Regions from separate parts of the Clostridium chauvoei genome, predicted to be linked through region 2. Evidence: predicted binding sites of a transcription regulator. Region 2 holds the regulator's gene; the other holds the start of a gene.
What was found. Region 2 encodes NrdR, which represses ribonucleotide reductase genes. Its sites were predicted from a motif close to CACNANATNTNGTG; they were not measured.

Region 1: the regulator NrdR is predicted to act here: its motif matches at 12,127-12,140, upstream of nrdD (anaerobic ribonucleoside-triphosphate reductase).

The regions. Positions count from the first base shown of each region.
Region 1 is NZ_CP018624.1:2,483,049-2,498,803, reverse strand. Features, by position in the region: partial or broken gene BTM21_RS11830 (TatD family hydrolase) at 1-237, shown strand, start outside; gene BTM21_RS11825 (3D domain-containing protein) at 508-1,557, shown strand; gene rnmV (ribonuclease M5) at 1,685-2,239, shown strand; gene rsmA (16S rRNA (adenine(1518)-N(6)/adenine(1519)-N(6))-dimethyltransferase RsmA) at 2,241-3,083, shown strand; gene BTM21_RS11810 (hypothetical protein) at 3,248-4,519, shown strand; gene BTM21_RS11805 (hypothetical protein) at 4,624-5,100, shown strand; gene BTM21_RS11800 (YhfM domain-containing protein) at 5,236-6,075, shown strand; gene BTM21_RS11795 (Mrp/NBP35 family ATP-binding protein) at 6,091-6,930, shown strand; gene BTM21_RS11790 (ferredoxin) at 6,996-7,184, shown strand; gene thiT (energy-coupled thiamine transporter ThiT) at 7,232-7,885, opposite strand; TPP riboswitch at 7,957-8,055, opposite strand; gene BTM21_RS11780 (hypothetical protein) at 8,084-8,290, opposite strand; gene BTM21_RS11775 (DegV family protein) at 8,395-9,237, opposite strand; gene BTM21_RS11770 (PadR family transcriptional regulator) at 9,427-9,882, opposite strand; gene BTM21_RS11765 (DegV family protein) at 9,884-10,729, opposite strand; gene BTM21_RS11760 (DUF3048 domain-containing protein) at 10,891-11,886, opposite strand; gene nrdD (anaerobic ribonucleoside-triphosphate reductase) at 12,158-14,275, shown strand; gene nrdG (anaerobic ribonucleoside-triphosphate reductase activating protein) at 14,439-14,948, shown strand; purine riboswitch at 14,990-15,091, shown strand; gene BTM21_RS11745 (xanthine phosphoribosyltransferase) at 15,186-15,755, shown strand, end outside.
Region 2 is NZ_CP018624.1:1,387,458-1,403,212, reverse strand. Features, by position in the region: gene sigE (RNA polymerase sporulation sigma factor SigE) at 1-21, shown strand, start outside; gene sigG (RNA polymerase sporulation sigma factor SigG) at 103-876, shown strand; gene BTM21_RS06610 (YlmC/YmxH family sporulation protein) at 1,052-1,375, shown strand; gene nrdR (transcriptional regulator NrdR) at 1,452-1,907, shown strand; gene BTM21_RS06600 (purine nucleoside phosphorylase YfiH/LACC1 family protein) at 2,042-2,776, shown strand; gene BTM21_RS06595 (response regulator) at 2,792-3,490, shown strand; gene BTM21_RS06590 (sensor histidine kinase) at 3,494-5,182, shown strand; gene BTM21_RS06585 (phosphate ABC transporter substrate-binding protein) at 5,364-6,197, shown strand; gene pstC (phosphate ABC transporter permease subunit PstC) at 6,276-7,166, shown strand; gene pstA (phosphate ABC transporter permease PstA) at 7,169-7,993, shown strand; gene pstB (phosphate ABC transporter ATP-binding protein PstB) at 8,012-8,776, shown strand; gene phoU (phosphate signaling complex protein PhoU) at 8,808-9,464, shown strand; gene BTM21_RS06560 (DUF512 domain-containing protein) at 9,608-10,945, shown strand; gene der (ribosome biogenesis GTPase Der) at 10,946-12,262, shown strand; gene BTM21_RS06550 (NAD(P)H-dependent glycerol-3-phosphate dehydrogenase) at 12,265-13,263, shown strand; gene spoIVA (stage IV sporulation protein A) at 13,475-14,953, shown strand; gene BTM21_RS06540 (PBECR3 domain-containing polyvalent protein) at 15,124-15,528, shown strand; partial or broken gene BTM21_RS06535 (asparaginase) at 15,740-15,755, shown strand, end outside.

The DNA of each region.
Region 1 (15,755 bases), 1.1 Mb from region 2:
ACTTTTAAAAATGCAAAAAAGGTAGTAGAGGTAGTTAAAGAAATACCTATGGATAGATTGCTAGTAGAAACAGATTGTCCGTATATGGCACCTGTACCTAATAGAGGGAAAAGAAACAAATCAGATTATATAAGATATATAATAGAACAAATTGGAAAAATTAAGGAAATCAGCCCAAAAGAAGTAAATTTAAGGGTAAACGATAACTTTAGAGACTTGCTTGAAAATAGAATATAAAGTAAAATTAAAAATGTGAAACACTAATTACTAAAATTTATTTTATATATGCATGCTAAAGAGGCATTAGAAGAACAGAATCTACTTAAAGTTAATCTTTATAAACTGCTAAGGACAACCTGCTATTATTTATTTTTATTAAATTATTTATTTATGCACAGGGTGCATTTTATAAGCAGTTTAAATAGGAGCAAGAAGTGTCATATTTGACAAACTATAGCATTTCAATATATAATGCTAAAGACGCTCTTGCCAAAGGAGGTAAAGTAGATGGTAGAAAAATGTAAGGAATACTTAAAAAGAAATTTTTCTAACAGTCCAAAGGCAAAAATATTGTTAGGTGCTGCACTTGTGGCCATAGTAACAGTGACGTTCATCAATATGAGAAAGACAATAACAGTAAGTATAGACGGTAAAGAAGAAACTTTTGTCACATATAAAGGGACTGTTGAAGATGTGTTAACTACTAAGGGGGTAGAAATTGCTCCTAAAGATAAAGTTAAACCAGCTTTAAATAGTAAAGTGAAAGAAGACAGTACTATATCTATTAAGAAAGCTATCCCTGTAAATCTATCTGTAAATGGTAAAAGTGTTGAAATTAACACTGCAGAAGATACTATAGGTGATATGTTAAATGCAGAAGTAGAAGAACTAAAGAATGAAGGAATAGAGTATAAAGAAGGCGTTGATGAAGTCACACCTTCAGTTGACACAAAAATTGGAGAAGGTCTTAACGTTCAACTAGTTAAAGTAGAAGTAAAAGAAGAATTAGCTAAAGAAGCTATTAATTTTGACGTAGTAGAACAAACAGACGATACACTTGATGAAAGTGTAGAACAAGTAAAACAAGATGGAGTTACTGGAGAGAAAGAAGTTGCTTATGAAGTAATTTATAAAAATGGCAAAGAGGTATCCAGAAATGTAAAAAACTCCAAGGTTATAACTGAACCTGTTAATAAAATAATTGTACAAGGTACAAGAAAAAGTTTTGCTAGTAGAGATGGACAAATATTAGATTATAAAAAGTTAATTTATTGTGAATCTACAGCATATCATGGTGATGGTTTAACCGCAACAGGAAGTACACCTGTAAGAATTGAAGGTGGGATAAGTACTATTTCTGTTGACCCAAGAGTAATCCCTCTAGGATCATTAGTATATGTAGAGGGATACGGAAAAGCTATTGCAGCAGATACAGGTGGAGCTATAAAGGGAAACATAATTGATGTTTTTGTGAATTCACAAGAAGATGCATATAGTTGGTGGGGAAGAAGATACGATGTACCAGTGTACATTTTAGCTTATCCAGGAGAATGGTAGAAAAGGTGCTCATATGGGCACCTTTTTTACTTATTTAAATATAAATTTGACATAATATCTATATAAGGATAAATTATAAATAAGAATATAGAAAGACGAAGTTATAATACGAAAGGAAGATAATGCTTTGATTAAAGAAGTTATAGTAGTAGAAGGCAGAGATGACATAACAGCAGTAAAGCAAGCTGTAGATGCAGAATTAATAGCTGTAGGTGGATTTGGAATAAATGCAAGAGTAATAGATAGAATAAGAGAGGCTCAAAAAAGGAAAGGTGTAATAGTATTAACTGATCCAGATTTTGCAGGGGAAAAGATTAGAAGTATAATTGCTAAAAGAGTAAAAGGTATAAAGCATGCTTATATCGCACAAGAAGATGGAATAAAGGGTGACGATATAGGTGTAGAAAATGCTAAACCAGAAGTAATAATAGAAGCTTTAAATAGAGCGAAAATATCAGAAGAAGTTTTTGAAGAGTTTTACACTTCACAAGATATGTTTTACTTTAAGTTAACAGGAGATGCTAATTCGAAACAAAGAAGAATTATGCTAGGTAAGGAATTAGGAATTGGATATGGTAATGCAAATCAAATGTTAACTAGATTAAATAAGTATTCAATAACAAAAGAAGAGTTTATTGCAGCAATTCAAAAAATAGATAAAGAAATGGAAGGAAATAAGTAATATGGATATACAAGATGTGAAAACAGCAGAGCTTGTTAAAAAGTATAACTTTAAATTCTCAAAAAGCTTAGGGCAAAACTTCTTAATAGATGATTCTGTTCCTAGAGATATAGTAAATGGTGCTGATGTAGATGAAAATGACTTAGTAATAGAAATAGGACCAGGAGTAGGAACTTTAACAGCACAATTATTGAAAAGAGCAAAGAGAGTAGTAGCTATAGAATTAGATAATGATTTAATTCCAATATTAGATCAAGAACTTGGAGACAATCCTAATTTCATGCTAGTACATAATGATGCTTTAAAAGTAGATTTTAATGAGATTATAGGAGATGAAGAAAGTGTTAAATTAGTAGCTAATTTACCATACTATGTTACTACTCCTATTATAGTTAAACTTTTAAAGGAAAACTATAAATTTAAATCATTAACCATAATGATTCAAAAAGAAGTTGCAGAAAGAATGGATGCAGATCCAGGTAATAAGGATTATGGTTCACTTTCATTATTAGTTCAATACTATTGTAATACTAGTATTGTAAGAAGAGTACCACCACAATGCTTTATACCAAGACCAAAGGTAGACTCAATAGTTATTAGACTAGATAGACTTGAAGAGCCTAAGGTGAAGGTTCAAAATGAAAAATTATTCTTTGATATAATAAGAAACTCATTTAATATGAGAAGAAAAACTCTTTGGAATGGAGTAAAAAGTTTAGGGTTAGAAAAAGAAAAATTAGAATTAGCTTTTAAAAATGCTAATATAGACCCAAAGAGAAGAGGAGAAACTCTAAGTATTCAAGAGTTTGCTTGTTTATCAGATAAAATAAATGAACAGTTCTAAAAATAAAAGTATTACAATAGAATAGTAGTGCCTAAGCGTATTAATGAAAAACTCGGAAGACTTTTAATTTGATGTTAAAATTCTTCCGAGTTTATTTTTGAACATATTTATATATAGCACGCATATAATATATTGAATTAATCTAAAATGGAGGTTTTAGAGTTTTGGCACAAGTAAATAAATTGTATAGAAATTTTATTATTTTACAAGAAGATGAAAGAGGATATTCAAACTGTAACGATAAAGCTCTATCTGGTTACTCAAAAATAGAGGCAAAAGGAGAAAAATGCAAGGTATCTTTTTATGCTCAAAACCTAAAAAATGATAGTGATGATTATTGCATTATGCTTATATGCAATAAGAAAGATTCTAAGAAACTTATAGATTTAGGAAAAATCAAAGTTTCAGAAGGAGGAAAGGCAGAAGTTACGAAAGAATATTTTGTTGATAACATAGCTGGTGTTGGAATACCATATGACAAAATATCAGGAGCAGCAATAGTTAAAATGAAAGATGGTATTCCTATATTCATAATGTGTGGCTTTATGAATGGAGAGCAACCATCAGAAAACTGGAAAAACTATAAAGTAATAAAAGCTGAAGAAGGAATAATTAAAATTAAACCTAAAGTAGAAGCTCCAAAGAAAGAAAAGGATAAGGATAAGAATAAGGAAAAGAAAAAAGAAAAAGAAAAGAAATATGATAAAGATAAGAATAAAAAGGATGAATGTAAGAGAGAAGAAGTAGAAGTTAATATGGAAGATATAACCTCTGAAAGGGAAGAATCTGATAGTGTTGAAGAAATTACTAAAGTTCAAGAGATTGAAGAGGTTGAAGAAGTTAAAGAAGAGGTAGAAGTCTCAGAAGAAGTAAAAGAAAAAATTAGAGAAGAATTGAGAGAAGAGCTAAAAGAAGAAGTTAGAAAAGAAATAAATGAAGAGATTAACACAAGTAAAAATGAAGAAAGAACTAAATTTGACGATTATGAAGAGCTTATTCAAAAGAAATCTGACAATGTAGAAATAAGAGGAAGTGTTGGAGAGTATTTTGAAGGAATAGCAAATGGTTTTGAACATTATAGAGGTTATAAAGAAATAAAAAATTGTAAGTGGTATAAAGTTCAAGTTAATGATTTATATGAAATGTGTAATATGTCAAATTACAATAAATATACTGTAGCTTATTATCCAATGTTAAACTATTATCCTTATATTAAGAAGTATGGATATTTTATGTTAGGTTATAAGTGTGATAAAGAAGGTAATCTAAAATATATAGTTTATGGAGTACCAGGAAAGAAAGATAAAAATGAACAGCCATATGAAGGGAAAACTGGTTTTGTAACTTGGATAAGTGATGAGGATAAAGATAGCTTAGGATGCTGGTTGATGTTCTATGATTTTAGAAATTCAACAGTTGTTGTGCCTATGCAATAAAATATAAGATTAGAGACTGTACTTAATAATTCCTAATGAGTATTAATAAGAAAAAAGTCTATATTTTTACAGTCCTATTATCACTTATGTTTATCCTAGTATGCATGCAACAATTATTCAAAGAGAATGTAAGAAAAATTGCTCTTTCTAATAATAATATAAGAGCGTTTAGAGAATTGAATGTAGGGGATGGTAAATACCAAGTTTTATTACCTGAAACATGGTCTATTGATGAGAGAAATAAAAATATAGATGGAATTGAGTTTGAAGCAACAATAAATGATAATAACAAAATAAATGGTACTATTAGCATTTTGGATAGAATCAAAGAGATCGATAATATCCCCGATACCATATTTAAAGATGTTAAAAGTGAAGATTATAATGTTTATGATGAATATGGAATTAAGTGGCATGTTTTAGAATATAAAATGCCAAATGATGATGAGTACAAAAATATATGTTATTTCAGAAAATACTCTAGAGGGAAGGTTCTTATAATAAACTTTCATTTCGATGAAAGTGAATACAAACCAAGCATAAAAGTTGCTTTTGATAAAGTAGCAGAGGGCTTTAAATAGTTTATAATAAGATTTGCCATTAAAGAATTAAAGTATTATAATTTAGTTATAATTAGGAGAAGTTTAAACTTCTCCTAATTACTTATTAAAGTAAATATATACATAATAAAATCTTTTGAAAAAGGAGATTACATTTTGAAGAAAAGAAAAACATTCATAAGTATTATGTTAACAATGTTAATTTGTTTAAACTTTGTTAGTTGCACTACAATAGATAATATAAAAACAAAAATTGGGGGTAAAAATGAGTATTTTGAATACTTAAATACTAATAAAAGTGATAAGATAAGTATTCAAAGTATTAGAGATCCAGGGTTTAAATTTATAGTAACAGATGATAAAGCTATAAAAGATATGTACGAACTTTTATCTAGTGCTAAAGTAACTGATAAAAAATCAGAGCTAAATCCTGATTATGTTTTTGAAATAAATGTTGGTGATGAAGTAAAGAAATTTTATTATGTTGTTGGAGCAGTAGAAGGGAATTTCTATGATGAAACAACTAACTTTACCGTATCAAAAAGATTAGATGAAGGAATAATACAAAACTTATCAATAATAAGAAAACCTAGGGATTTTGAATATGTGTATTATAACTCAATTTTGAAGGTCTTAGAAATGAAAAAATCGGAATTGAATAATAATACCCATAAGGTAGGAATAAACATTCAAGGTGATGTTGATTGTTTAAAGTATGTATTTTCAACTGATTTAGAGGAGTTTTTAAAGAATGCAAAAAAAATTACTCCAGATGTAAGTCTTGTTAATAATAACTCAAATGAATTTGATGTTGTTATTACTATAAAGAATAGAGGGTACGACAGTACTACATACAAAACTAATATAACAGTTGATAACAAGACAGATAAGATAAAAGATGAATTTTATGTAATGGCGACTAATGAATTTAAAGAATGGGCTATTGATATTTACGAAGAAAGTGATGTACCGAAGGCTATAAAAGCTGAGTGGTAAAAGGAGGAGAATAAAATGGGAAATTGTTCAACATGTCCTAGTAAGGATAAATGTGGATCAAAAACAAAAGATGGAGCATCATGTGGGAAAATAACTCCTAACTATGGGAATGTAAAAAATATAATTGGTGTTATAAGTGGTAAAGGTGGAGTTGGTAAATCAACAGTAACAGGTATATTAGCAAGCACTTTAAGAAAAAAAGGATATAAGGTGGGAGTGCTAGATGCTGATATAACAGGACCATCAATGCCAAGATTTTTTGGAATAAATGAAAAAAGAGCTATGATGCAACCTATAGGAGAAACTAGTGTAAAATATTTTCCAGTAGAAACTGAAAGTGGAATAAAGGTTATATCAATAAATCTTTTAATTCCTAATGAAGATGAACCAGTAATTTGGAGAGGTCCAATGGCAACTGGAGTATTATCACAATTATTTACTGATACAAACTGGGAGGACTTAGATTACTTATTAATTGATATGCCACCAGGCACGTCAGATATAACATTAACTATAATGCAAAGCTTCCCTTTAACTGAGTTAGTAATAGTATCAACACCTCAAGACATGGTATCTATGATAGTTAAAAAGGGTGTAATAATGGCTGAAAAAATGGGTATCTCTGTAAGAGGTGTAATAGAAAATATGGCATATATTAATTGCCCTGGTTGTGATACTAAAATTAAAGTCTTTAGCAAAAAATCAGCTGAAGAACATGCAGAATATTTAGGTTTACCATTATTAGGTGAACTTCCTATAAATTTAGATTTAACAGAAGCTTTAGAGCAAGGAAAAGCAGAAGAATACGTAAGAAATAATGATTTATACGCATTAATATTTGAAGGTTTATATTAATAAATACATAACTCTTTTTTCTTTGGGAATAATATAATTGAAGTTATTTAGAAAGGATGAGAGTTATGAAAGCTAATGTAGATAAGGATACTTGTATAGGTTGTGGACTATGTCCATCTGTATGTCCAGAAGTGTTTGAAATGGACGATGATGGAAAGGCTGTAGCAAAAGTTACAGAAGTTCCAGATGCAAATGTTGATGAAGCTAAAGATGCTGAATCAAGTTGTCCAGTAAGTGCAATAACAGTAGATTAATAAAAAAGTTCTACCTTGAGTTTAAGGTAGAACTTTTTTTGTTAAAATTAACTTATACTTGCTTGTTTACTAGATAAGTTGTTAATAATTCTATCAAAAGGTAAGAAGAAAATAATAATTAAACAAATAATTAATTCTCCACCTACAGCTGTTCCATTTACAACTAAAGAATATAAAGCAGGTGACCATCCTTCAGGTGCAAATGCTCCGAAAAATACATAACCTGATATAAAGTGGAATATAAACTTTAAAGTCATACCAACAGCTGTTCCAATCATCTTATTATTTTTAAAATATCCTGCAAAACCTACAGCCATGTATGGTAATGGATAATCAAATAATACTTGAATAGGATGTAGAATATAAGGGTTTAATATTAAACTTATTATACCAAATAAAAACCCTGTTAATAATCCTATTTGTGGGCCATACATATAAGCGATTAATATTATAGGAACCATACTACCTAATGAGATGCTACCGCCTCCATTTGGTAATACATATAATTTAATCATATTTAGTATAGTTGCAAGAGCAAGAGCTATACCGATTCTAGTCATTATTTTAGCATCAAGCTTAATATTTTTGAACTTTATTATAGCAAGTAAAAGTATGACGCCACCAATAACTGTGACTATTGATAATGGGTTGTCCCATAAAACTGAAAAGCTTTCTTTTAGAGTAGAAATAAAATTTGACATAAAAAAATACCTCCTTATACTTGTGCTAGGAGATATAAGATATACTAATATATACATGAAAATGTAATATAGATATCATACATAAGCTTCCCTACGCTGGTATTATCCAGATCAGGTAAAGGGTTAATGTTAAAAACATCTCTCAGCCAATGGCACCCCTAGCAATTGTTAAATATAGGTTATATTTTAAAGTTATTTCTAAAAAAAGTCAACTAATTTATCTTTGTAAATTTTGGAAGAATGATTATTACAGTAACCAAAACTTCCTGATTGCGAGGATATATTTACAGTTGAACCTATAGATGTATAATTATCTACCTCTGATAATGGAAGTTTTATAATTGTATCATCTTCTAAGCAAACAAAAGCTTCAAAATTACTGTAATCTATTATTTTACCTTTCAAACTAACACCACCTAAAAGTTAATAATATTAGTTTGGTCAAAAAGGTTACTTATAATACAAAAAATGTTGAGTATCTTTTAACTTTACTCAACATTTTTTAAAATTTATACTTTTTCTATTGCTAGTCCCATCATACCAGGACCTGAATGAACAGCTACCATAGCGCCTACAGGTGTTATGCCCATAAACTCGCAATTATGTAATGCTTTAACTGATTCAGCAAATAAAAGAGCTTCATCCATGCAACCACCTTGAAGTATCCAAACTTTACATTTAGATTCATCTAGATGAGTTTTTAAAACTTCAATCATTTTAGATAAAGATTGTTTTCTTCCTCTAACTTTAGCATATGGGTGATAAACTCCATGCTCATCCATAGTTATAATTGGCTTAAGGTGTAAAAATTGACCTATAGTTCCTGCTAATTTACCTATTCTGCCACCTTTTTTTAGATACTCTAAGGTATCTAAAGTAAAGTAACCTGTTATGTTTTCACGAATTCTAGGTAGTTCTTGTATTATTTCATCATAAGATTTTTTTTCTTTAACGAGTCTAGCAGCTTCTAATACTAGAACTCCTTGAGGGAATCCTATGATTTTGCTATCGTATACATAAGAGGTAAGGTTTGGATGCTCTTCTAATGCTAATCTAAAGGCATTAAATGTTCCAGACAATCCACTAGAAACAGAGATTGCTATTACATGAGTATATCCATTAGCTTCTAAATCTTTTAGAACTTTAGCAGAAGTCTTAGGACTAGGAAGAGATGTTGTAGGAATTTCTGTAGAAAGTCTGTTATAAACCTCTTCAGGAGTAATGCTAATTTTATCTTCAAATTCCTCGTTTGAGTATAAGATTCTTAAAGGAAATAGATGTATGTTATTTTCTTTTAATGTTTCTAAAGATAAATCAGATGCACTATCCGTTAAAATTGCTATCTTTTGCAAATATATAGCCCCCTTTCTAATTATATATCAATTATATATCATATTTGATAACTATATCAATAGTGATAAGGTTATAATTTTATTAATTTATATAGATTTATAAATTTATTATATAATTATTATTTGTAGAAATAATTATATAATAAGCTGTAATAATTGGATTAAATAAAAAAAGCGTCATTAAGACGCTTAAAGATATAGATCTTTGTAAATTATTTTAAAAACTTTAAGTGATTCTTCTATTTTAGGTTTTAAAAGAAATTTTTTGTTTTTATATTCCTCTAAACCTGCAGGTGTTAAAGAATAGAATTTCTGAAATTTTTTATGAGGATCATCCCAATTGCCTACAACATAACCACTCTTCTCTAATTTTTTTAGTAGGGGATAAATACCACCAGTACTAGGAATCCAAAGTCCATTAGTATTTTCACCAATTTTATGAGCTATTTCATTTCCATTGGTTGGACCTAAAGTTAAAATGTGAAGAACGTATATAGGAAGTAATCCTTTAGTAAAAACCTGACCAACTGATTCTCTTTCTTTTTGGATTTTTTTTAGTTCGGCTAGTTTTTGTTTGTATTCCTCATGAATTCGCTGTTCCTCTGCTTTAATATCATCGATACTATTAAAGCTAAAGTTATCCATGTTATTGTACCTTTTGAATAGCTAAACCTATTAAACCAGGACCAGCATGAACTCCTAAGGCAGGACTAATTTCAGAAATACCAATATCCACTATATTATCAAGTTTTAATAATGTTTGTAAGTATTTTTCAGCAGTTTCAAGAGCTCCACCTTGAAGAACCCAAACTTTACATTTACATTTATTTAATTCATTTTTTAGTATATCAGTAAGTTTTGATAAAGCTTGTTTATGTCCTCTAGCTTTACAAATAGTATAATAAACACCATTATCATCAACAGTTATAATTGGTTTTAAGTGAAGAATTTCTCCTAAAGTTCCAGTTATTCTACCTATTCTACCACCTTTTTTTAAGTATTCTAATGTATCTATAGTAAAATATCCAGTTATATTTGAATGTATTGCAGGTAAAGAACTAACAATTTCTTCAAAAGACTTACCTTCTTCAATTAACTTACAAGTTTCCATAACTAGAAGTCCTTGAGGTAATGCTAATATTTTACTGTCATACACATGAGAAGTTAATTTAGGGTGATCTTCTAAAGCTAATCTTATAGCATTAAATGTTCCAGATAACCCACTAGATATAGTGATAGCTATAACATGTGTAAAGCCTTCGTTTTCTAAATCAGTTAATATAGTGTGAATTGTTTCTGAACTTGGTAAAGAAGTTTTTGGCACTTCATTTTCTAAATTATTATAGACTTCTTCTGCTGTAATATCTATTTTGTCTTGAATCTCTCTATCTGAATAGATAAGTTTCAAAGGTAATAATTTTATATTCTTTTCCTTTAAAGTTTCTAATGATAAATCACAAGCACTATCGGTTAATAAAGCTATTTTTTGCATGTGTACTCCTCCTAATAATTTCCGATTAATGTTAATTATATTATATCATAATAGATTATTATATCAATACTGATAAAATTCTAAAATTATCACTATTGATATGATTTCTTGTTTTAATTAAATTTATTCTTAAAAATAAAAAAACCACCTTATGGTGATTTTTAACTAAAAGTTATATTTGAATTTTTATCTAATATGTGCCATATAGTTTTTCCTTGAGATAAAGGTACTACATTACCGGAATAATCGTAAAAAGTTGTTTTTGAATTTTTATCTTCTTTTTTCCAAAGTACATTTACATATTTTCCGTTAGAAAAAATATATCCTTCCCCTTCTCCGATTAAATCTATATCTATATGATTATTATCTGCTTGAAGCTGAATATTTGTTTTTTGAATAACTACATTAGCAAAAGATAATGGTTTATCTGTTAAAGCGTCAATAGCTACTTCACCATCCATATATTTTATATATTCCCCATTATCATATATATATGAGGTATTATAAAATCTATTTACATTAAGGTTTATATTTTTTATTGTATTAAGAGATTCCTTTGAATAATATTCACTATTAAATGTTGCAAAAGGTTTTGGTGTTGAATTAAACTTTTTATCTATTATAGAATTTAATATATTTTCAGATGATGTATATAAATTATGGGGAGCAGATCTTTTATCATCCCTCCAAAAATATTTGCCATTTGAAATTTCATTTATACTCATAATTGATTCATCTTCTGAGATTGTTGCTAATGCTTCAGATGAGCCTCCACAATGAGCAAAGGCTAGATTGTTTTCATGAGCAAGATCTAAAAAGTATGGTCTAACGCTTCTTATAGGGCCAATAGCATTTGGTTGTTTACTATGAAATAATGCCATAAATCTAGGAATTCCCCCTTCAGCTAATGTTTCATAAATTACGTCTGCATAAGATAAACCACTTTGTGGCCTAGCATAAACAGAATTCTCTACCATAACCATAAAAGGTGTGTTATTATTTAAGTCTTGAGAAATTTCTTCACCAGTATAATAGGAATATATTGGTTGAGATTTATCTATTTCGTTAAAGACATCAACAGGATTACTTTCCTTATTTGAGCAACTAATCAATGAAAAAAGTGATAAAAATATTAAAATTGATAAAATTCGTTTCATAAATATAATCCCCTTTTATTAAATTAAATTTTTAAAATATTAAGTTTATATGTGGCTTTTAATAACAATATATTACATAGATATATAAAAATATGAGTACATTTAAAAATTTATGTTTATTATAAAAAAGGGTAAAAAATGAAGATATATTGATGTAATTTGAGAATAGTTAATCGAAGTCAATCCTAGCATCTTTGATGATGAAAATGTAATGGAGTATAATAATTACTAGTAAATTAATACAAGATATTGTGCGATAGGGGTTGAGTGTATGCTATATGTAGTGAAAAGGGACGGTAGGGAAGTCGAGTTTGATGCCGTTAAAATATCAAACGCAATTAAAAGCTCAGGAGAAGAGGTCGGGAAAAGACTTAGAGAAAGTCAAGTTCTAGATACAGTTCAGAAAGTTATCAATTATATAGAAATGTCTGGGCAAGAAAGAATAACTGTTGAAGAAATTCAAAATTTAGTTGAGAAGGCGTTACTTGACAGTGGATATAAAGACATAAAAATAGCCTATTCAAATTATAGAACACAAAGAACACAAGTTAGAGAAATAAAATCAGACTTAATGACAGCTATTCAAAGAATTGGTGTCGAAACCGATAGAGATAATGCTAATGTAGGTAATAACTTTAGTTCTAAGTTACTTAGAATAGCATCAGAATCTAATAAGTGGTTTAATTTAGCTAGTATGCCAAAGAGATTAGCTAAGGCACATGAAAATGGAGATTTATATTATCATGATTTAGACAGTTATAACTTGACTACTAATTGCTTACACATACCTACAGGGGAAATTTTAGAAAAAGGTTTTAATACAGGATATGGGACAATAAAAGCACCAAGAAGAATAGAAACAGCAGCAGAACTTTCATGTATATTACTTCAATCAACTCAAAATGATATGTTTGGTGGGCAAGCACACCCGGATTTTGATAATGACATGTCTGCTTTTGTAAAGCCAACGAGAGATGAAATAATAAATGAGTTAGAAGAGCTAGGAATTGATAAAGAAAAGATAGAGAAACTAACAGAAGAAAAATTAAAGAAAAGAATACATCAAGCAATGCAAGGCGTTGTATATAATTTAAATACGATGCATTCAAGAGCAGGATCACAAGTACCGTTTAGTTCTATAAACTTAGGTATTCCAAACTCTGAGGATGCAGCTTTAGTATGTGAAATTTTCTTATTAGAATATGAAAAAGGATTAGGGAAGGGAGAGCAACCGATATTCCCTAACATAATTTTTAGAGTTAAAGAGGGCGTTAATAGAGAAGTTAATGATCCATATCATTATTTATATAAATTAGCATGTAGAGTTGCTGCTAAAAGAATGAATCCAACATTTATGAATATAGATGCAGACTTCAACAAAGAATATTATGATATGGGATATATGCCTGCAACTATGGGATGTAGAACTTATCTAATGAAGAATATAAATGGTGAACCAGGATGTAAAGGAAGAGGAAATATTGCGCCAACTACAATAAACTTACCAAGAATAGGCTTACAAGCTAATGGAGATATAGATAAATTCTTTGAAATATTACAAATGAAGTTAGACCTTGCAAAGGAATCATTACTTCATAGATATGGAGTACTTAAAAATCTTAAAATTAAAGATTTACCATTTGTAGCTGGTCAGGGTTTAATGAAGGGATCAGAAGGGTTAACTCCTGATGATACAATAGAACCAATCCTAAAACAAGGAACATGGGGAATTGGATTTATAGGACTTGCAGAAACTTTAATAGCATTAACAGGAAAGCATCATGGTGAAGATACTGAAGTTAGAAAATTAGGTGTTAAAATAGTATCATATATTAGAGAATATACAGATAGAATTACTGAGGAAACTAAATTAAATTGGAGTTGTTATGCAACACCAGCAGAAGGTCTTTCAGGAAAATTCATAAAACAAGATCAAGGTACTTTTGGAATAGTTAAAGGAGTTACTGATAAAGAATACTATACAAATAGTTTCCACATTCCAGTAAACTTCCCTATATCAATTAAATGTAAAATAGATATAGAAGCACCTTACCATAAACTTTGTAATGCAGGGCATATAAGTTATTTAGAAGTAGACGATTGTCCATCTGGAGAAGCAATTATGGATATTTTAGACTATGCATATAAGTACACTAACATAAGTTATTTAGGAATAAACTTCCACATAAGATACTGTAAAAGTTGTGGGACTTATTTAAGTAGTAATGAAAGTAAGTGTAATAAGTGTGGAAGTTTAGATATTCAAGGTATTTCTAGAGTTACTGGGTATTTAAGTTTAGACGAAAGATTTGGCCCGGGAAAATACCATGAAAGAGAAGATAGAAAGTCTCATACAGGAACAAATAAAAATAATTACCAAATTGTATAAAAGTATACTTTACTTAAAGGAAAATACAAAATAATAAATAGTTATAGAATTGGGTATCGAATCCTAATCCTATAACTATTTTTTTATTGTATAATAGTATAATGGACAAGCTTTTGAAATTAAAAGTATTTATTAAATTAAGAAGTAGGATGTGGAGGATAATATGGAAAAGACTATAAGATTATCAGGGATAGCATATGAAAGTCTAGTTAATGGACCAGGCATAAGAAGAGTGTTTTTCTCACAAGGTTGTAAGCATAATTGTAATGGTTGTTTTAATCCAGACACTCATAGTTTCTTTGGTGGAGAAGATAGAAATATGGATGAACTTATACAAGGAGTATTAGATAATCCGATGATAAAAGGCGTGACATTTAGTGGGGGAGATCCCTTTGAGAGAGCGGAAGAATTTGCGTATATGGCGAAACAATTCAAAAATAATAATATAAATGTCTGGAGTTATTCAGGTTATACTTTTGAATATATATTAAACAACATTGATAAGATTCCAGGTTGGAGAGATCTTTTAGATAATATAGATGTTTTAGTCGATGGGAGATTTGATAAAACAAAAATGGATGAAAGTTTAAAGTATAGAGGTTCTACTAATCAAAGAATTATAGATGTTAAAGAAAGCGTTAAATCAGGAATTATAAAAACTCTAGACTTTTAATATGATTATTGGATATTTAAATAATGTAATGTTATAATGATTAAAAAAAGAATAATATGATTCGTATATGCTTGAAAATAAGGTTCAAGTGTCTCTACTGGGAAACCGTAAAAATCCTAACTACGAATATATGAGTGATGAGTATATGTTTTTTATACCCACTATACATTCATATGTTTATTTGTAAATTACATTTTTAGTAGAGAAGATAAATAAATGAGTGATAGGAAGGTAATTATGGAAGCATTAAAGAAAAAAATATTAGAAGAAGGTAACATAAGAGAAGGTAATATATTAAAGGTTGATTGTTTCTTAAATCATCAAATGGATATTAAATTTTTTAATGAAATAGGAAAAGCATTTAAGGAAAGATTTAAGGATCAAAAAATTGATAAAATACTTACAATAGAAGCTTCAGGGATAGGAATTGCAGCTATTGTTTCACAATATTTTGATTATGTACCAGTAGTTTTTGCGAAGAAAACGGAAAGTTTAAATTTAGACAAAGAAGTTTTTGAATCAGAAGTACATTCATTTACAAAAAAGAAAACTTATAAAGTTAGAGTAGGAAAAAACTTTATAAAAAAGGAAGAAAATATACTGATAATAGATGATTTTTTAGCTCAAGGTTGTGCAACAAAGGGTATGATAGATATAGTTAGACAAGCTGAAGGAAATATTATTGGTGTAGGAATAGTTATAGAAAAGGGTTTTCAAGAAGGAAGAAAAGTGCTTGAAGAAATGGGGATAAGAGTAGAATCTTTAGCTATAATAGATAGATTTGAAAATAATACAGTTATATTTAAA
Region 2 (15,755 bases):
GAAATCAATAAAATGATTTAGGTTGTCTTTAGTATAAAAGTAAACTCTATCGGAAATACTTTTAAATGCAGTATGTTATTACTTCCGAAGGGGTTGATGATTTTGATCATTAATAAGGTAGAAATATGTGGAGTAAATACTTCAAAATTACCAATATTAAAAGAAAAAGAAAAAAGAGAATTACTACTTAGTATGAGAGCAGGAGATACTACTGCAAGAGAAACTTTTATTAAAGGTAATTTAAGATTAGTCCTTAGTGTGATTCAAAGGTTTAATAATAGAGGAGAAAATGTAGATGACTTATTTCAAGTAGGGTGCATTGGCCTTATGAAAGCCATTGATAACTTTGATTTAGGTCAAAATGTTAAGTTTTCAACTTATGCTGTTCCTATGATAATAGGAGAAATTAGAAGGTACTTAAGAGACAATAACTCAATAAGAGTAAGCAGATCTTTAAGAGATATTGCATATAAGGCCCTTTTAGTTAGAGATAGACTTATAAAGGACAATAATAAGGAACCAACCGTCTCTCAAATAGCAAAGGAGTTAAACTTACCAAGAGAAGAAGTGGTGTTTGCCCTTGATGCCATTCAAGATCCAGTTTCTCTTTTTGAACCAATTTATCATGATGGTGGAGATGCTATTTATGTCATGGATCAAATCAGCGATTCTAAAAACAGCGATGAAAATTGGCTTGAAAACATATCTATAAAGGAAGCTATGAAAAAATTAAATGATAGAGAAAAATTAATTTTAACATTAAGGTTCTTTAATGGAAGAACACAAATGGAAGTAGCTGACGAAATAGGAATATCACAAGCTCAAGTTTCAAGACTAGAAAAGACAGCCTTAAAGCACATGAAAAAATATGTATAGAGCTCAATTTTTGAGCTCTTTTATATATTTTTCATAGCCTATCGCCAAAGATAAAAACTATAAAAACATTAAAGGAAAGCTAAAATGAGGATAATAAATCTTCATTTTAGCTAAAGCATTAATTAAAGAGGAGATGCATATAATAATTAATATATAATGTATGGGGGGATGAAGAATGAACTTTATGGGTGGTATGATGAATGAAGAAAATAATGAAAATATGGATAGTGATTTAATCTTACATTCATTAAATGCATTAAGATCAATGGAAGTTATAGATATAAAAAATGGTGCTAAATTAGGATTCGTTAAAGATGTTGTTATAGATATTAAGGAGAGTAAAGTGGTAGCTATAATATTACCATCTATTGATAAAAATTGGTTTAGTAAAGAAGAAGATATAGAAGTTCCTTGGGATCATGTAAAAAAAGCAGGTATAGATGTACTATTAGTTGATACAACAGATATTATAAAAGAGGAATTTAAAAATAATATCTAGAAAAATTATAAATATATAGTATAATAATAACATGGGAAACTGGAATTAATAACAAGATATGAAAGGCGTGAAGATAATGAAATGTCCTTTTTGTTCCTTTGAAGAAAGCAAAGTAGTAGATTCAAGATCAACAGATGATAATACAACTATTAGAAGAAGAAGAGAATGTTTAAAGTGCAACAAGAGATATACAACATACGAAAAAGTAGAAGATATTCCTATATTAGTAATTAAAAGAGATTTAACAAGAGAAAATTTTAATAAAGAAAAAATTATAAATGGATTAATTATTGCTTGTCAAAAAAGACCTATATCAAGAATGCAAATAGAAAAAATTGCGTCAGATATAGAAAAAACAATTTCAAATAAAATGATAACAGAAGTAGAATCAGAGCATATTGGTGAGATGGTTATGAATAGATTAAAAAAGATAGATGAAATATCATATGTTAGATTTGCTTCAGTATATAGACAATTTAAAGATATAAATACATTTTTAGAAGAAATTAAAAGTTTAGTATCTAAAAATTAAAAGCTTATTAGCGTATGCTAATAAGCTTTTTTAGTTAAATGTATGTTAAAAAGGGATAATATATTTAAAATAAATAGAAAAACTATTAGTTAAATGTTAAAATATATTAGAATATATTCTTAAGAGGTGTATAAATGAAAAAGTTAACAATAGATGATTTTAAAAGATATAAGGACTTTTTAAAATTAGATTTAAATAATATAAGTATTGTTTTTTCAACGGCAGAAAATAATAGAAGTTTTAATAAACATACACAAGATGGAGTGGATAATTTAAATAGTATAAAAGCTGATTTTAATTTAGATAATATAGAATATTTAAACCAAATTCATAGTGATAAAAGTTATATATATAATAAATATAACTCTATAAAAGATAAAGAAGGGGATGCAGTTATAACACATGAAGAAAAAACTGCAATTGGAGTTTTTACAGCAGATTGTACCCCTATAATACTTATAAATGAAGAAAAAAAAGTAATAGCAGCTATTCATAGTGGTTGGAAGGGGACTTTTAATTCTATAGTTTTAAAAACTTTAGATAAGATGATAAAAGAGTATGATATAGATTTAAAAACTACAAAAGCATTTATAGGTCCACATATAAGAAAATGTTGTTATGAAATTTCAGAAGAATTAAAAGAAGATTTTATAAAACATACTGGAATAGAAGAAAAATTATTATTTGATGGAAGAAATTTAAGTATGGAAACTGTAATAATTAAAGATTTAATAAATGCAGGAATACTAGATGAAAATGTATATTCATTAGATATATGTACTCATTGTTGTAAAGATCTAAAAATGCATTCATATAGAGCATCAGTTGGAACCTATGGCAGATTATTTTCATTTGCATATATAAAGTAAAAGGGGATGAAAGAAGTGGCACATGAGAAAGTTTTAGTAGTAGATGATGAAGCACATATAGTTGAACTTATAAGCTATAATTTAATTAATTCTGGTTATGATGTGATAACAGCTAGCAATGGAAATGATGCAGTAAAAATGGCGAGAGAAAACAAACCGAGTTTAGTATTACTAGATTTGATGTTACCTGGTATAGATGGTTTTGATGTTTGTAAGGTCATAAAGGGAGATAAAGAACTTAAAAATACTTCAATTATCATGCTAACTGCTAAGGGAGAAGAGTTAGATAAAATATTAGGATTAGAATTAGGAGCAGATGATTATATAACAAAACCATTTTCAATTAGAGAGTTACTTGCAAGGATTAAAGCAGTATTAAGAAGAGTAGCACCATCAAAAGAAGAACTTGAAACTTTCACTTATGATAATTTATCTATAAATTTTGAAAGAAGAGAAGTTTATTTGGCTTCTAAAAAGATAGATTTAACTTTAAAGGAGTTTGAACTTTTAGATATACTTATAAGAAATAGAGGGAAAATTTTAACAAGAGATATGTTACTTGATAAAATTTGGGGATATGAATATATAGGTGAAACTAGAACGGTAGATGTTCATATTAGATATTTGAGGAAAAAGATAGAACTAGATGATAAAAACCCTAGATTTATAGAGACTATAAGAGGTGTTGGGTATAGATTTACCCTAAATGATTAGAAAATGAAGAGAAAAATAATAAATTCATCTATAATAACAGTTTTATTTGCATTAATAATAGTAACATGTTTATTTATAAGTTTAGTAAATTTAAAAGAGATAGATAAAACAAAGGAAACGTTAAAAAATTATAATAAAATTATAATAAATATAGATAATTATAGTAAAGAAACATTAAGTAATTTTAAGATAAATAATAATAATGTTAGATTTACCATTATAGATAAGTCTGGAAAAGTGGTATTTGATAGTACAAATAAAAGTCTTAAAAATCACTTAAATAGGCAGGAAATAATAAAAGCCTTTCAAGATGAAGAAGCTTCTTCAAGTAGATTTAGTGAGACAGAAGGAACAAATGTAGTTTATTATGCAACAAAGATATCCGAAGATTACGTAATAAGGGCTTCTGTACCAACATATGCAATTAGATTTTTTACTTTTAAATATTTTAATTATTATATAGTTGTAATTATATTTGTAACACTTTTATCATTAGCATTATCTTTGAAATTAATAAGAGCAATTACATATCCATTAAATGAGTTAGAAATAGTTACATATAAAATAGCAAATGGAGACTTAAATAAAAGAGCAATTATTTATAAAGAAGATGAAATTGGGTCTTTAGCACATACCTTTAATAATATGGCAGATCAACTACAAAGCAAAATAAATGATTCAGTAGATAAACAAAACAAGCTAGAAGCTATACTTGAAAGCATGGAAAGTGGTGTTATAGCTATAGATAATAACCTTGAAGTTATGCTTATAAATCCTTATGCAAAGAGAGTATTTGGGATTAATAAGGAGATAATAGGAGCAAAAATAGGAGAGCACATTATAGATTATGACATTATAAATTTCATAAAAGAAATGCCAGCTATAGAAACAAGAGAAATAAAATTATTGCATCCAATAGAAAGAGAAATTAGAATTAAAAAAGCTCCTATAATAAGTATAAAAGGTACATTGATAGGTATAGTTATAGCAGTTCAAGATATAACTGATATAAAAAGATTAGAAAATATGAGAAGTCAATTTGTTGCAAATGTTTCTCACGAGTTAAAAACTCCTCTTACTTCAATTAAAGGCTTTGCAGAAACTTTAAAAATAGTAAATGATGAAGAGACTAGAAATAAATTTTTAGATATAATAAATAACGAAGCGGAAAGATTAACACGTTTAATTAATGATATTTTAGTATTATCGAACATAGAAAATAATCATATTTCAAGAAATGAAGAGTTTGACCCTGTACAAGTAATTGAAAATGTAATTAATATGGTTAAAACACAATGTGATGAAAAGATGACTAAAATAGAATTTGTAAATAATAATAAAGGGATGCTAGTTGGAGATAGAGATAAATTTCTACAGTTAATTTTAAATTTAGTTGAGAATGCTATTAAATATTCAGAGAATAAAAGTTTAGTTAAAATTAATATTCATAATAAAAGAAATTCTACTTATATAACAGTTGAAGATAATGGCATAGGAATACCTAAAGAAGATATTCCAAGAATTTTTGAAAGATTTTATAGAGTGGATAAATCAAGAGCTAAAGGTGGCACTGGACTTGGACTTGCTATAGTTAAGCATATTGCTAAAACCTTTAATGGAGATATATATGTAGATTCAACTTTGGGAGTTGGAACAAAATTTACAGTTAAGATAAAAAAACAAATTATTTAACATAAGTAAAACCTAGTAGTAATGCTAGGTTTTTTCTTGTGTTATATGTTAAATTTACTTAACTGTAATGTAACTTTTCTTAACATTTAACTAATATTTCTTTAACTTTTAGGGACTAATATAAGTATGAAAGGGAAATTGATAAAATAATAATTTATAGAATAATTGGAGGAATTTTTTAATGAAAAGAAAGAGCTTAAAATTAGTTTATGCAGCTTTATTAGTTTCAATGATGGGAGGGGTATTTGCAGGGTGTTCAGGAGAAGGAAGTGCTTCAAGAGGCGATGTTAGAGTTTCAATATCAGGATCTACATCAGTAGGGCCGTTAATGGAAAAAGTAGCAGAAAAATATGAATCTGAAAATAAAAGTCTTTCAATAGAAATTAATCAAGTAGGGTCATCAGCTGGTATTAAGGATACCATAAATGGAGTTTCAGAAATTGGAATGTCATCAAGAAAGCTTAAACCTGAAGAAGAAAAAGAAGTAAAAGGAACTATAATAGCCTATGACGGAATAGCTCTTATAACAAATAAAAATAATACAGTAAAAGACATAACAATGGATAAAATTAAAGATATATATACAGGTAAAATAACTAATTGGAAAGACCTTGGTGGATCAGATATGCCAATAGTTGTAGTATCAAGAGAAGATGGGTCAGGTACTAGAGATGCTTTTCAAGAAATTGTTGGGTATAAATCAGATGAATTAGTAGCAAATGCAACTATATCAGATGGAAATGGTAATGTTAAAACAACAGTAGAAGGCAATGAAAATGCAATTGGTTTTGTATCTTTTGAGTACTTAGATGATAAAATAGGACAATTATCAGTTGATGGTATTAAGCCAGAAGCTAATCTTGTTAAAAGTGGAGAATATAAATTATCAAGACCATTTATATTAGCAAGCAAAGAAGGAAGTATAACAGAAGAAGGTAAAAAATTAATTGATTATATTTTAAGTGATGCAGGACAAAAAATAGTTGAAGAAAACAAATTAATTACAATAAAGTAATACTTAATTTGAACTGCTCCAAATTTTGGGGCAGTTTCATTATAAGATTTAAATAGTATTTTCTAGGAGGTTCTTGGTATGGAAAGTGCTAAGGAAAGAAATAATAAAAGTAAATATTTAATGGAAAAAATATCTCATGGTGTATTTTTAGGAAGCGCTCTTATTGCAGTAATAAGTTTATTACTGATAATCGGATTTGTATTTTATAAAGGACTAACTCCATTTGTAAGTAAAGGATATTCTGTTGGAGGATTCATATTTGGAACTGAATGGGTTCCATCATTAGATAAGTTTGGAATTTTACCAATGATATTAGCTTCTATATTTGGTACTTTAGGATCACTAATAATAGGAGTACCGGTAGGAATATTAACAGCGGTATTTATTGCAGAAATAGCACCTAAAAGAATTGGGAAAATAATTTCATCTTCAGTTGAGTTATTAGCAGGAATACCATCAGTATTATACGGAGTTTTTGGCCTTGCCATTGTGGTTCCTTGGATAAAAGAAACTTTTAACTTACCAAAGGGGCAAAGTCTTTTAGCTGTAGTATTAGTTTTATCAATAATGATGTTACCAACAATAATTACAGTAGCAGAAACTGCAATAAGAGCAGTTCCTAAAGCTTATAAAGAAGGATCTTTAGCCCTTGGTGCATCTCAAATAGAAACAATCTTTAAGGTTGTACTTCCAGCAGCTAAATCAGGAATATTAGCAGCAATAGTTTTAGGAGTTGGTAGAGCTATAGGAGAAACAATGGCAATAATATTAGTTGCAGGTAATTCGCCAATTATTCCAAAAGGTTTAACAGAAAGTGTAAGACCTTTAACTACTAATATAGCCTTAGAGATGGGATATGCTTTTGGAACTCATCAAGAAATGTTATTTGCAACTGGAGTAATTTTATTTTTATTTATTTTAATACTAAATTTAGTATTAAGTAAACTTTCTAGTAAGGAAGGTATGTAGGTATGAGGAAATTAAAAGAAAATATATTAAAAATACTTTTATGGATTTCAGCAGGGATAACATTAATATCATTAATATTTATATTAGGATTTATATTTTTAAAAGGTTATAAATTAATAAATATAAATTTTTTAACTTCAAATTATTCAGCATCAGGTAATGGTGGGATACTCCCTATGATAGTTGCTACTTTATATACAGTTATATTAGCAGTTGGTATTGCAACTCCTATAGGTATTCTTGCAGCTATATATCTAAGAGAGTATGCAAAACAAGGTAAAATAGTTAGGATAATAAGATTTTCAACTGAAAGTTTAGCTGGAATTCCTTCAATAGTTTATGGACTATTTGGAGCTATATTCTTTGTTGTTACTTTAAAACTTGGATATTCTATTTTAGCAGGTGCATTAACAGTATCAATAATAATATTACCAGTTATAATACGTACAACAGAAGAATCATTAAAATCTGTTCCAGACTCTTATAGAGAGGCTTCATTAGGACTTGGAGCAACAAAATTTCAAACTTTATATAAAGTTATTGTACCAAGTGCAGTACCAGGTATATTAGCAGGTGTAATACTTTCTATAGGTCGTGTGGTTGGAGAATCAGCAGCAATACTTTTAACAGCAGGAACAGTTGCTAAAATGCCCCGAGGTATAATGTCTAGTGCAAGAACTCTTACAGTTCAATCTTATCTTGCAACAAAGGAAGCTGGAAATATAGAAGAAGCCGCTGCAGTTGGTATTGTATTAGTTTTAATAATATTATTATTAAATACCATTGCAAAGTTAATTATAAAGAAATTTAATAAGGCAAATTATTAGGATTATAGAGGTGAAAAAATGTCAAAGGATAGTTTACCTAAAATAAGAGTTAGAAACTTAGATTTATTTTATGGAGAGAATCAAGCATTAAAAAAGATAAATTTAGATATTGAAGAAAACAAAGTAACAGCGTTTATAGGACCATCAGGATGTGGAAAATCTACATTTTTAAGAACCCTTAATAGAATGAATGATTTAATTGAAGGAGTTACAGTAGAAGGTGAAGTTTTAGTAGATGGAGAGGATATCTATAAAGATGCAGATATAATTGCTTTAAGAACAAAAGTTGGGATGGTATTTCAAAAGCCTAATCCATTTCCTATGTCAATTTATGATAATATAGCATATGGTCCACGACTACATGGTGTAAAAGATAAAAAGACTTTAGATGAAATAGTAGAAAAAAGCTTAAAGGGAGCAGCTTTGTGGGATGAAGTTAAAGATAGACTTAAAAAGAGTGCGCTTGGATTGTCAGGTGGGCAACAACAAAGATTATGTATAGCAAGAACTATTGCTGTATCACCAGAAATAATATTAATGGATGAACCAACATCAGCTTTAGATCCTATTTCAACAAATAAAATGGAAGAATTAATGGATGAGTTAAAAGAAAAATACACAGTTATAATTGTAACTCATAATATGCAACAAGCAGGTAGAATAGCAGATAAAACAGCATTTTTCCTAAGTGGAGAAGTTATTGAATATGGAAATACAGAAGACATATTCTATAAACCTAAAGATAAAAGAACAGAGGATTATATTACTGGAAGATTTGGTTAAAATATAATTAAAAGGTTATGAGGTGATATGTATGATGAGAGGACTACTAAGCAATAAGGTTAATGTATTAAATAACGATTTAATAGAGATGGCAAGTTTAGTAGAAAAACAAATTCACGATAGTATTAGAGCTTTTAAAAATAGAGATATTGAATTAGCTAAGAAAATAATTAAAAATGATGATAAAGTAGATGACCTTCAAAAGCATATTGAAGAAAAATGTATAAAGTTTATGGCTACAGAATCGCCACTTGCTAGAGACTTAAGAAAAATATATACAACATCAAAAATAGTTACAGACTTAGAAAGAATGGCAGATCATGCAGTAGATATTAGTAAAATAGTTCAAAGAGTAAAAGAAGAAAATCTAATAGAAGAAATATCTCCAGTATGGGAAATGGGAGATATAGTTATAGAAATGATAAAAGCGTCAATTGAAGCTTTTGTAGATGGAGATGTTCAAGCAGCTTATGAAATTTGTAATATGGATGATAAAGTAGATGAAATATACCAAGGTATGTTTAAAATAATTTTAAAGAGAATGAGCAAAGATGAAACAATTATAAACCAAGGAACCCAAATACTTTTTGCATCAAAGTATATAGAGCGAATAGGAGATCATGTTACTAATGTATGCGAATGGATAATATTCTCTCAAAAAGGTAATTATGTAGATTTAAATGAATAATGCTTATAAAAACAAGCATAAATCGACAAAAAGTTATTTTTTAATTAATTTAGAGAGGCTTTAATAAGCCTCTCTTGTTGACTATACAATATTATTAATGTAATATAACATAAAGACAGTATGTTTGCATTGAGGTGAAAAAGATGAAAAACTTAATTACAAAAGTAGATGAAGGTAGTATTGCTGAAGAAGTTGGTATAGAAGTTAATGATGTGTTATTATCTATTAATGATACTCCAATTGAAGATATAATAGACTATAAGTTTTTAGTAGTAGATGAAGAAATAGTTTTAGAGATAGAAAAACCAGATGGTGAAGTTTGGGCTTATGAAATAGAGAAAGAATATGGTGAAGATTTAGGCTTAGAATTTGGTGGCGGAATAATGGATAAAGCAAAAAGTTGCACAAATAAATGCATGTTTTGTTTTATAGACCAATTGCCTAAGGGTATGAGAGATACACTATATTTTAAAGATGATGATTCAAGATTATCATTTCTTCAAGGTAATTTTGTAACATTAACTAATATGAAGGATGAAGACATAGATAGAATTATTAGATATAAAATAAGTCCTATAAACATATCAGTACATACAACTAATCCGGAATTAAGAGTTAAAATGCTTAAAAATAGATTTGCAGGCTCTATACTGGATAGACTTAAAAAATTAAGAGATGCAGAAATAGAAATGCATGCACAAATAGTTTGTATTCCAAATGTTAATAATGGAGAAGAACTAAAGAAAACTATTTCTGATCTTTATGAATTATCACCTTTTGTTAAAAATGTTGCTGTAGTTCCTATAGGAATAACAAAGTATAGAGAAGGTTTAGCAAAGGTTGATATATTTAACAAAGAAACATCAAAACAAGAAATATTAATGGTTAAAGAGCTTCAAAAGAAGTTTATTGAAGAAACTGGAGCTCCTTTTGTAAGACTATCTGACGAATTTTATTTAGTTGCAGGTATGGATATGCCAAATGAAGAATTTTATTCTGGTTATCAACAATTAGAAGACGGTGTTGGTATAGTAAGATATTTTAGAGAAGCTATAAATAGAGATCTTGAATTTTTAGATAAAGATATTAAAGGTAGCTTTTCAATAGTAACAGGAGCTTTAGCTTATAATGAAATTTTAAGTGCAGCTAATAAAATAAAAGATAAAAATAATAATATAGAAATTGATGTTTATAAAATTATAAATAACTTTTTTGGAGAGACAATAACAGTTGCTGGTCTTTTAACAGGTACGGATATAATAGAACAATTAAAGGGAAAAATAAAAAGTAAGTATTTAATTATGCCTGATAATATGTTTAGAAAAGGATACGAACTTGGGCCACAAAATGAAAGAATCATGTTAGATGATACAAAGATAAAAGATTTAGAAGAAGCATTAGGTATTAAGGTTATAGTTTGTGATTATACAGGAGATGACCTTATTGACATAATAAATGAATACTGTAAGGAGGAGATATAAATGGGTAAACCAATAGTTGCTATAGTTGGGAGACCAAATGTAGGTAAATCAACATTATTTAATAGATTAGCAGGACAAAGAATATCAATAGTTCAAGATACTCCAGGAGTAACTAGAGATAGAGTTTATGCTCAAGCAGAATGGCTTAATTATAATTTCACAATGATAGATACAGGGGGTATAGAACCAGAAAGAGAAGATATCATTGTAAAACAAATGAGAAGGCAAGCTAATATAGCTATAGAAACAGCAGACGTTATAGTGTTTATCGTTGATGGTAAAGAAGGGTTAACGCCTGCAGACCATGAAGTAGCTAATATGCTAAGAAAAAGTAAAAAACCAGTAGTTTTAGTTGTAAATAAAGTAGATTCTTTAAGAGAAGAAGATAATGCTTGGGAATTTTATAATTTAGGAATTGGTGATCCAATTACTATATCAGCATCACAAGGATTAGGTCTTGGAGATATGTTAGACAGAGTTGTAGAGCATTTTGATAGATTTGATGCTGACGAAGAAGAGGATGATATTGTAAGAATAGCTATGATGGGAAAACCAAACGTAGGAAAGTCATCATTAATAAATAGATTACTTGGAGAAGAAAGACTTATAGTATCAGAAGTAGCTGGTACTACAAGAGATGCTATAGATAGTAGTTTAGAAACAGCAGAAGGAAAGTTTACACTTATAGATACAGCTGGACTTAGAAGAAAAAGTAAAGTTAAAGAAGAAATAGAAAGATATTCTGTAATTAGAACATATGCAGCAATAGAAAGAGCAGATGTTTGTATTTTAATGATAGATGCTACAGAAGGTGTAACAGAACAAGATGAAAAAATAGTAGGTTTTGCTCATGAAATGAACAAAGCTATAATGGTTATAGTTAATAAGTGGGATCTTATAGAAAAAGATGATAAGACAATGCAAAAATATAAAGAAGATCTTGCAATGAAGCTTAAATTCTTAAAATATGCTAAGTACTTATTTATATCAGCAAAAACTGGTCAAAGAACTCATAAGGTACTACAAATAGCTAAGGAATGTTATGATAATTACTGTAAGAGAATTCAAACAGGTGTATTAAATGACGTTATAAATAAAGCTGTACTTATGAAGGAACCACCAATTGTTGGATTAAAGAGAATGAAAATATACTATGCAACTCAAGTTGCAACAAAACCGCCAAAGTTTATTTTCTTTGTTAATGATTCAAGTGCATCACACTTCTCATACCAAAGATATCTTGAAAACCAATTAAGAGATAGTTTTGATTTTAGTGGTACAGGAATACAAATAGAGTATAGAGAAAGGAAAGAATAATCATGAAAAAAGTGACTTTTTTAGGAGGAGGTAGTTTTGGTACTTCCTTAGCAATGTTACTTGCAAACAAAGGAAATGAAATAAAGATATACGATAGAGATGAATTTGTAGTTAATGATATTAACTGTAATAGAAGAAATGATAAGTATATTAAAGACTTACAAATACCTAAGAATGTCACAGCCTATACTAATATAGACGAAGCTTTAAAGGATTCAGAGTTTGTAGTTTTAGCTATACCATCTCATGTAATAAGAAATATTTCACAAGATTTAAAGGGAAAGATTTCCAAAGATGTTACAGTTATAAGTATAGCTAAGGGGATTGAACAAGGAACTAATTTAAGGCTTTCAGAAGTTATAAAGGAAGAATTGCCAGAAAATCCTGTAGTTATTTTATCAGGACCTAGTCATGCAGAAGAAGTTTCCTTTAATATTCCAACGACTGTTGTAGTTTCATCAACTGATATGAAAAAAGCTACAGAAGTTCAAGATTTATTTATAACTCCAAACTTTAGAGTTTATACAAATAATGATTTAGTAGGAGTTGAAATAGGCGGAGCTGTAAAAAATATTATAGCCTTAGCAGCAGGTGTTTGTGATGGTATAGGTTATGGAGATAATTCAAAAGCAGCTTTAATGACAAGAGGTATGGCTGAGATTGTTAGAATAGGAATAAAGCTAGGTGGAAAACCAGAAACATTTTTAGGTCTTACAGGAATGGGAGACTTAATTGTTACTTGTACTAGTTTACATTCAAGAAATAGAAAAGCTGGATTTTTAATAGGTTCAGGAAAGACACCAGATGAAGCTATAAAAGAAGTAGGTATGATAGTTGAAGGTATTAAAGCATGTAAAGCCTTTTATGAATTAAAAGAGAAGCTTGGAGTTGAGATGCCTATAACAGATATTTCTTATAAAGTTTTATTTGAAGGTAAAAATCCAAAAGAATCAGTTAAAGATCTTATGAGTAGATCAAAAAAAGACGAAATATATTATTAATTAAAAGACATCAGATTAATTTCTGATGTCTTTTTTTACAGAATATATAATTTATATAAATAGGTATATTTCTAATTATTTATTAATAGAATTCTACTATAAAAGAAATATATGCCTTGCTAAAAATTTAATAAATTTATTTAGAAAGTTGTATACTTTTTTTAAAACAAGAATATATATATACTGTTAATAATAATTAGGAGGGTATAACGTGGACAGCTTTAATATATACAAGGATATAGCTGAAAGAACACAAGGAGACATCTATGTAGGTGTTGTGGGACCAGTTAGGACAGGTAAATCAACATTTATCAAAAAATTTATGGACCTTATGGTAATACCAAAGATTGATAATACTTATAAAAAGGAGAGGGCAAAGGACGAACTGCCTCAAAGTGGATCAGGAAAAAGTATACACACAACAGAACCTAAATTTGTACCAAATGAAGCAGTAGAAATAACAATAGATGAAGACATAAAATTCAAAGTAAGGATGGTAGACTGCGTTGGATATATTGTAAAGGGAGCAGTAGGATATATGGATGGTGAAGAAGCTAAAATGGTTAATACACCATGGTATGACTACGAAATACCTTTTGAAGATGCAGCAGAAATAGGTACAAGAAAAGTTATAACAGACCATTCAACTATAGGATTAGTAGTAACTACAGATGGTAGTATTACAGGCATTGAAAGAGATGAGTACTTAGAAGCAGAAGAAAGAGTAATTGAAGAGTTAAAATCAATTAATAAGCCATTTATTGTTGTACTTAATACAAAGAATGTAAATGCTCCAGAAACTAGACAGTTAAAGAAGGAGTTAGAAGAAAAATATAACGTAACCGTTCAAACAATGGACATTGCAAATATGAATGAAGATGATATAGAAGAAGTTTTAAAACATGTACTTAGAGAATTCCCAATGAAGGAAATCAATATAGATATGCCAACATGGGTAGAAAAATTAGAATCAGATCATTGGCTTAAAAAGGATTTCTTTAACATAGTTAAGGAGATGTGCGAAAACATATTTAGAGTTAGAGACATAAAGCAAACTTTAAGTTTATTAAAAGATGAAGAGTACTTAGGCGCAACTGAAATTACTGAGGTTAGTTTAGGTGAAGGTACAGCTAGATTAATGATGAAACCAAAGGATGGAATATTCTATAAAATTCTAAGTGAAATTTGTGATTTAGATGTTGAATCAGAAAGTGATTTATTATCTTTAATAAAAGAACTTAATTTTGCAAAGAAGGAATATGATAAAGTTAAGGATGCATTAATTGATGTTAGAGAAACTGGATATGGATTAGTAGCACCACAATTATCAGAAATGAAATTTGAAGAACCTGAAATGGTTAAGCAAGGAACAAAGTTTGGTGTTAAACTTAAGGCATCAGCACCTTCATTACACTTTATAAAAGCAAATATAAAAACTGAAATAAGCCCTATTATGGGATCAGAAAAAGAAAGTGAAGAATTAGTAAAATCATTAATGGAACAATTTGATAAAGATCCATCATCATTATGGCAAAGTAATATGTTTGGTAAGTCTTTAGAGGTTTTAGTTAAAGAAGGCTTACAAAATAAACTATATAAAATGCCTGAAGATGTACAAGTTAAAATACAAAAAACTCTTCAAAAGATTATAAATGAAGGAAATGGCGGTTTGATTTGTATTATACTTTAATATAAATCAAACAATATAATAAACTGTATCAATATATTTGGTACAGTTTATTTTTATGTTAAAATAAAAGTACAAAAGAGTCAATTTAATCTATTAAGTTGAATATACTGTGATTAGAAGAGTATTTAAATTTGTTGCTTATGTTCAGTATGCAGAATTGAGGGGTATTTATGGAAAAAAGATTTTGTACCTATAAGAGAGTTGGATACTTTAAACAAATAATGGCTGAATCTTTGGGGCTTAAATATACTGGAAATATTTATGCTTCGCCAGGGGTGCTTAAGCATATTAGAAAAAGGCATGGGAGACATTTAAGTAAAAAAGTTAGAGAAAATGTAATTGAGATAATGAAAAATATAATTGAAGAGCCTGATTATGTTGGTATATATAAATCAACAGAAGAAGAAATTTTAGTTGAACTTATTAAAAAGGTAGATAGAAATATTTTAGTTGGTATAGAAATTGATAATAATAATGATTATATTCAAGTATTAACTATGTATCCAATTACAGAAGCTAAAATAGATAGTAGATTATATAGTGGAAAGCTTATTAAGTGGAAAGCATTTAAATGAGTTGAAATGTTTAAATTGTAAATGTATAATGGAGATATTGTTTTAAGATAATAAGATTATTGAGGTGAGAAATGGCTCCTCATACGCTGCTTGCAGTAAACAGAGATGCAGGATACGCCGCCCTGCCTGTAATCAATAGAAACTTTTGGGAAACCAAGAGTTTTTATTTTATTTATATTAGTTTTAGTAAAGTTTATATTTAGGAGGAATTATGAAAAAAATAGTAG